Regions from separate parts of the Stappia indica genome, predicted to be linked through region 2. Evidence: riboswitches for the same ligand, from Rfam matches in the RefSeq annotation. Region 2 holds a riboswitch; each other region holds the start of a gene.
What was found. Region 2 has a riboswitch for cobalamin ahead of GH266_RS22850 (energy-coupling factor ABC transporter permease). Riboswitches for the same ligand answer to the same signal wherever they lie in the genome.
Positions count from the first base shown of each region.

Region 1 (2,171 bases), 800 kb from region 2:
GGGTTGGTGACGCCGGTGCCGACGGAGGCGTGGAACCGCGTGCCGGTCTCGTGCAGCTGATAGGCGGCGCTGGCGCTGTAGGTCAGCGTGTCCTTGAACTGGTCGTTGCGGTCGTAGCGCAGGCCCGCACTGAAGAACAGGGCGTCGAGGAACTCGCCGCGATACTCGGCGACATAGCTGGTCAGGTCGCGCTGCTTGCCGGGGATCTGCGAGGGATCGAAGGCGGGAAACGCGTTCTTGTAGTGCTCGCGCTCCCATTCGATGGCACCCGTCAGGCTGTGCTCGGCATCGAGGAAGTCCGGCGTCGCCGCCGTCACCGTCGCCTGATAGCTCAGGTGCAGCCGGCGGTCGTCATTGCCGTTCATGCTGCCGCCGTTGAGGCCGCGGCGCTCCAGGCCGGTGTATTCGGCGCGCGCCTTCTGCACCAGGCGGTCGTCGAACAGCGACCAGGACAGGCCGACGCCGGTGTAGAACTCCTTCGTCGCGTTGTGGCCGGGCGTGTCGATGACGAGGCCTTCGGTCGGCGTCGGCGGCCAGGCGGAGTCCTGGTCGTCCGTGTCCGACTTGCGGTCGACATAGCGGGCGCTGAGGTCGAGGCTCAGGGCGTCGGTGATGTCCCAGTTGAAGCGGCCGTTCAGCGTGGCGTTGCGGTCGCCGTCCTTTTCCGAGCCGAACTGCGAGATGTTGAAACCTTCGTTCTGGCGCCAGGCGCCGGAGACCGCGATGTCGTATCTCTCGCCGCCGCCGCGCACGCCCACATGCCCGGCCACCGTCTTGTCGGTGCCCAGCTCGGTCCGGCCGGTGATTTCCAGGTCGTTGCGGATGCCGCCCTTGGTGGTGATGGCGATCACGCCGGAGCTGGCATTGGAGCCGTAGATGGCGCTTTGCGGGCCGCGCAGCACCTCGATCCGGTCGATATCGGCGACCTGCAGCCCGCCGAAGTCGAACTCGCCGCTGGAGGTCGCCGCCACCTCGACGCCGTCGATCAGCACCAGCACATGGTTGGCTTCCGAGCCGCGGATGCGGATCTGCGTCATGCCGCCATTGCCGCCGGTGCGAGACACGGCAAGGCCCGGCACCTTGCGCAGCGCATCGGCGACATAGCGCGTCTGCGTCGTCTCCAGCTCCTCACCGGTGATCACCGTATGCGCCCGGCCCACGGCCTCGGCGGCGACCGGCGTGCGCCCGGCCGACACGACGATCCGGCGAAGCTGCGTCGGTTCCTCTTCAAAGCCCTGGGCACGGGCATCGCCCGGCGCCGCACCCACGACAGCTCCCATTCCGGCCCCAACCACGGCAGCCAACGGCCCGGCGCGCAAGGCGCCACGCAAAATCGAACTCATCCAGACACACCCCTGACGTGCGCCGAAACGCCCCTCGGCGCTCCGTCGCGATACGGCACGAGCCGGCGAACGCGGGCGCGCCCCCCCGCGCGAAGACGCAAGGAAGCGGCCTGCGGGCGCAGGCGGTTTTCGGGTGTCACCTCAACGGAAAGCCGCGCCTCGACACACCCCGTATCGAAGGTCGGGTGACCGACAGGGGCAGGTCTCCTGGCTCACGGGTCATCGCGGACATTCACCTTCCCAACCCTGCCTTTGCCGGCAGGATCAGTGGCCTTCGAACGTCCACTCTCCGTTCACAGTTGCGGGGGCAGCCACGGTTTCGGTCCCTGTTGGGTACGCCTCACCGTGTTCCCTTTTCATCCGGACATGTCCGGAACCTCTGTCGCCTCGAATGAGAGCGGTTTCGCGCGCCAGAGTCAATCTCCTGTCAATGTCCTGAATGCAGGTGCAGCCGGACGCTGCGTTAGATGACTTCCCGGCGCGGCGGGGCGCGAGGCGCGCTCGCCTGAGCAGGCGAATCCACCCCTTGTCCGGCATCCCGCAAAGCCACGACTTGACTTTCTCCCCGCAAGCACCGACCTTCGGGGGATGTACACGACCGCTCCGCGCCTGCTTTCCATTTTCAGGGTGTGCCCCATCGCGGGACACTGACCCCCGGCTAGGTCGCGTCGCGCCCCGGCCGCGGGGCACAGGCCGGCTCGTCCCCTCACGGGCAGACAGCAGGCCACACAGGCGGCGAACAACTTCCCACAACAGATCATGACCGCTCGACGCGCGCTCTCGTGCGTCGGCGGCCTTACAACATTGCAAGGATGCCGAGAATGGCTC
Region 1 covers NZ_CP046908.1:4,228,835-4,231,005, reverse strand. Annotated here, with positions in the region: gene GH266_RS19655 (TonB-dependent receptor plug domain-containing protein) at 1-1,268, opposite strand, end outside; cobalamin riboswitch at 1,524-1,739, opposite strand; gene rnk (nucleoside diphosphate kinase regulator) at 2,165-2,171, shown strand, end outside.
Region 1: it holds a riboswitch for cobalamin, as region 2 does, so the genes downstream of both, GH266_RS19655 (TonB-dependent receptor plug domain-containing protein) here and GH266_RS22850 (energy-coupling factor ABC transporter permease) in region 2, are expected to answer to the same signal.

Region 2 (2,171 bases):
ATCGCCGGCTCGACGAAGGGCAGGGAGACGCCGGCAAGCGCGAGGGCGAAGCCGAGCAGCATGGTGCCGACGAAGGCGGCCGGCACGAGGGCGACAGCGCGGCCGCCGATCTGCCAGGCCCACAGGCCGACGGCGATCATCGCCAGGATGTGGTCGGCGCCGAACAGCGGGTGGCTGAAGCCGGCGGCGAAGGAGCCGTGCTCGCCGGGATTGAGATGGGCAAGGGCCGGCGTCGCGGTAAGCGCCAGGGCGGCGGAGGTCGCGGCGAAGGCGGCGGCGCGGGCGCGCCGGGAAAGGGTGAACCTCGTCATGCAGTCGATCCTTTTCTCAAGTCGATCAGGACGCCCCGGAATGGGTCGCGCCAGTGCTTCGGGTCCTGTCAGGCTTCTCTTTCTTTCAGGCTGTTTTTCAGGTCGCCGGTTCCAAGGTGTTGGAGGCGTGGCCCCGAAAGGAAACCGGCCGCAACGTGCGGCCGGCAAGGCGTGCCGTCAGGCGGCAGCGTGGTAGAGGCGCTGCTGGAAGACGAGGCCGGTGCGGGCCTTGTCGAACAGCTTGGCGCCGGCGAGCACGGCAAGGTCGACCACCGGCTCGACGATGATCACCGTCAGGTAGGCGAGGCCGAAGCTGCCGACATTGGCAAGGTTCTCGGCGCTGAAGCCGCCGCCATAGAGCGCCCAGAAGGCGACCCAGACGACGATGCCGCCCTGGTAGCTGGTCGACAAGGCCAGCGCCTGCTTGTAGCTGACGTCCTTGTAGGCGGTCTTCGCCGGGATGATGTTGCGCGCCAGCAGGCTCATGGCGAAGAGCGGCACGATCAGCGTCGTCAGGTTCATGCCGTATTGCGGCAGGTCGGCCGGCGCGAAGAACAGGCCCTGGGTGAGCAGGCCGAGCGCAAGGCCGATGCCGGCCGGACCGGCGCCCAAAATCAGATAGAGCGTCGAGCCGAGAATGACGTGGACCTCGGACACGCCGACCGGCTTGGTCGGCAGCACCTCGAAGAAACAGAAGACCAGCGCGGTCGCGATCACCGAGCGGACCACCAGGGCGGCAAAGCCCCCGTCGCGGCGTATCGTATCGATCGCCATCTTGCCGATCAGGCCGACGGAGGCGGCAGCGGTCGCCACGCTGAGAAGGATCTTGGCGCCGTCGACGACGCCGGGTTCGATATGCATGTTCAGCCTCCTTGGCGCACCCACCGTGCGCGGAGCTATGGGAAAGACGCGAGAAAGGCTCGCGCCGCGGCCGATGGCAGGTCTCCTGGCTCGCGGTTCATTGCGCCTGTCCACCTTCCCGGCTTGGGGCCAGTGGCATTCGGACAGCGCTCGCCGCTCACAGTTGCGGGGGCAGCCACGGATTCGGTCCCTGTTGGGTACGCCTCGCCGTGTTCCCTTTTCACCCGCGTCCGGCTTTGCCTCGCGGGTACCATCGATCTGCAATGCTAGAGGGCGGGGCGTCGGTGTGACAAGATCAATTTTCGTCCGATCCTGTTCGCAATACGGCGTTTCCCGCCGGGAAATCAGGCAGAGGCGGAAACCATCGGCATCCGCAGCGGGTGCTTGTGGCACTCGACCGTTCCCCGCGTCTTCCCGGACGAGGCCGAAGGCCGACGATCCGGGACCGGGGAGCCGGGGGCGCTTGCGGACGCGCTCGGGCATGGGGGCGGGCACCGTGCCTCTCCGGTTCCGGGTCGCGCTTCGCTTGCCCGGAATGACGCCAGGGGAGGTTGGAGCGAAGAACACCTGCCGGGGTTGCCAATGGTTCCCGGCTCTCCGGCTTCGCCTGCGGCCGGGATGACCTCGGAGGAGATGCAAGGTCATGCCTCCGCCGTCACCCCACCCACCCCACCGAGGTCACCCCGGGCAAGCGTAGCGCGACCCGGGGTCTATTGGTTTCCAGAGCGGACGTGAGGCGGGCGGCACTCGTTCCACCCTCCGCTGTCACGCCTGCGCAGGCAGGCGTCCAGTATCCGCCGGGGCTGATGGCAGCGCGAAGCTAGCCACCACCGGCGTTCCTGCGGCAGCGCTGAGGCCTCGCCCGAACCGTTCGGGGGTACTGGTTCCCGGTCTTCGGCTTCGCCGAAACCGGGACGACAGCCCTTGGGTGAGGCGGACGACGTGCTTTCCTCGCCGAGTTGCGAAAGATCGTCGTCGTCTTCACTGCCGGACTGAGAG
Region 2 covers NZ_CP046908.1:5,026,892-5,029,062, forward strand. Annotated here, with positions in the region: gene GH266_RS22845 (HupE/UreJ family protein) at 1-311, opposite strand, end outside; gene GH266_RS22850 (energy-coupling factor ABC transporter permease) at 489-1,172, opposite strand; cobalamin riboswitch at 1,231-1,442, opposite strand.

Region 3 (2,171 bases), 1.7 Mb from region 2:
GCCGCCGCCGCGCTTGCTCAGCTGCAGCGCCGAGTTGATGCCGCGCCCGATGGACTCCATGTTGTCCTCGATGCGCAGCAGGAAGCAGGAGATCAACTCGCCCCGCTGCGCCTTGCCCGCGTTGAGGAAGGTGGGTGTCGCCGGCTGGAAGCGCCCGGCAAGGATCTCGTGCATCAACCGCACGGCGAGCGCCTCGTCACCGCGCGCCAGGGTCAGCGCCACCATCACGACACGGTCCTCGAGACGCTCGAGATATCGCTTTCCGTCGCGGGTCTTCAACGTGTAGCTGGTGTAGTACTTGAAGGCGCCGAGGAAGGTCGGGAAGCGGAACCTGACCGCATAGGCCTCGTCCCAGATCCGGCGCAGGAATGCAGGCTCGTAGCCGTCGAGGACATGGGCCTCGTAATAGCCCTCCTCGACCAGATAGCGCAGCTTCTCCTCCAGCGAGTGGAAGAACACGGTGTTCTGGTTGACGTGCTGGAGAAAATACTGGCGCGCGGCCATGCGGTCGGCATCGAACCGGATGCGTCCCTGCTCGTCGTAGAGGTTCAGCATCGCGTTCAGGGCGTGATAGTCGAGCCCCTGCCATTCGGCGGGCACGGCCTTCGCGGGAGCGGCGTCGCTCACGTCGCGGTCGAGAGTTGCGTTTTCCAAAACCTGTCCAGTCCTTCCCTGACCCGGTCGAGATCGCTCGCCGTTCCGGCCAATTCGAAGCGATAGAGCAACGGCACGCCGCACTTGCGGGCGATCACGTCACCGGCCAGCGCGTAGAGCGCGCCGAAGTTGCGGTTGCCCGACGCGATGACGCCGCGAAGATGCCCGCGGGCGTCCGCGTCGTTGAGGAAGCGGATCACCTGCTTGTGGACGGCGCCGCGCCCCTCGCCGTCGGCATAGGTCGGGGTGACCAGGACGAACGGCGCGTCCGGCATGGGCATGGGATCGGCCGGCGACACGGGGATGCGCTCGGCCGCAAGTCCCAGGGCACGGACGAACCGGTCCGTATTGCCCGACCGCGACGAGAAATAGATCAGCCCGCCCATGGGCTTGCTCAGGCGAGCGCGGCGATCTTGTCTGGCCGGAAGCCGGCCCAGTGCTCGTCGCCCGCCATGACGACCGGCACCTGGCGATAGCCGAGCTCGCTCACGCGGGCCATGGCCTGCTCGTCCAGGGTAAGGTCGACAAGGTCGAACGCCAGCCCCTTGGCCGAAAGGGCACGGGTCGTCGCGGTGCACTGGACGCAGGCGGGTTTGGAATAGACGGTGATGCTCATCGGGAGTCCCTCGATCTCTGCCTGATGCGGGCGGCAGGGACAGGGACGCGAACAGTCGCGGCGAGGCCACGACCGTACGACGCCTCCGGGCCCACCGACCGGGTTCGTTACAAGGTCCTGGCAGGTCTCCTGGCTCGCGGGTCGTTGCCTTGGTCCGTCTTCCCGGGACCCGGTGGTCCCAGTGACATGCGTGGACGTCGGCTCGCCGCTTACAGTTGCGGGGGCAGCGCCGGACTTGCACCGGCTTCCCTTTTCATCCGCGCCGAATCGCGGACACCATGACAACACGATCTAGGCATGCCCAGCGCCTTGCGGTCAATATCTTGTATTCCGAACCCCACACCTCACGCGATATCGGGCCACCCGCCGGCGCCCGGCAGCGACCTGCCGCAGCGTGTTCCTCTGATGGGGTGTCGCCGGCATGGCTTTCGGCCTGCGCCGTCCTGACGACGACCGCCGGCGGCGGCGTTCCGCTCACGTCGGCGGACGGCAAGGCGGTCGCCAACGGCGCGCCGGGCAGCTTCACCACACGGCTGCACGCCGCCTACTGGACGCTGCGCGAGGAGGGCACGATGGGCGATCCCGTCGACTATTCCGCCGACAACCCGCAGGAGTGGCTCGGCTGAACAGGGGGCCGGGCGCGCGCCGTGACGCGCCCCGAACGCCGGCGGAGGGAGGGCGGAGCTGCCGGACGGAAAACGGCGCTGCATCGCTCGCGCGACCGACCGGGATCCGCGGGATCCGGCGACGCAAACGGCACAAGCAGGCGAACAAGCGCCTGCTCTGATCGTGCGATTTTATCGGATTTTCAGATCGAGGGGGAAGACTGGTGGAGCCAAGCGGGATCGAACCGCTGACCTCTTGAATGCCATTCAAGCGCTCTCCCAACTGAGCTATGGCC
Region 3 covers NZ_CP046908.1:3,365,871-3,368,041, reverse strand. Annotated here, with positions in the region: gene nrdE (class 1b ribonucleoside-diphosphate reductase subunit alpha) at 1-627, opposite strand, end outside; gene nrdI (class Ib ribonucleoside-diphosphate reductase assembly flavoprotein NrdI) at 624-1,040, opposite strand; gene nrdH (glutaredoxin-like protein NrdH) at 1,049-1,270, opposite strand; cobalamin riboswitch at 1,373-1,566, opposite strand; gene GH266_RS15790 (hypothetical protein) at 1,681-1,896, shown strand; tRNA gene GH266_RS15785 (tRNA-Ala) at 2,098-2,171, opposite strand, start outside.
Region 3: it holds a riboswitch for cobalamin, as region 2 does, so the genes downstream of both, nrdH (glutaredoxin-like protein NrdH) here and GH266_RS22850 (energy-coupling factor ABC transporter permease) in region 2, are expected to answer to the same signal.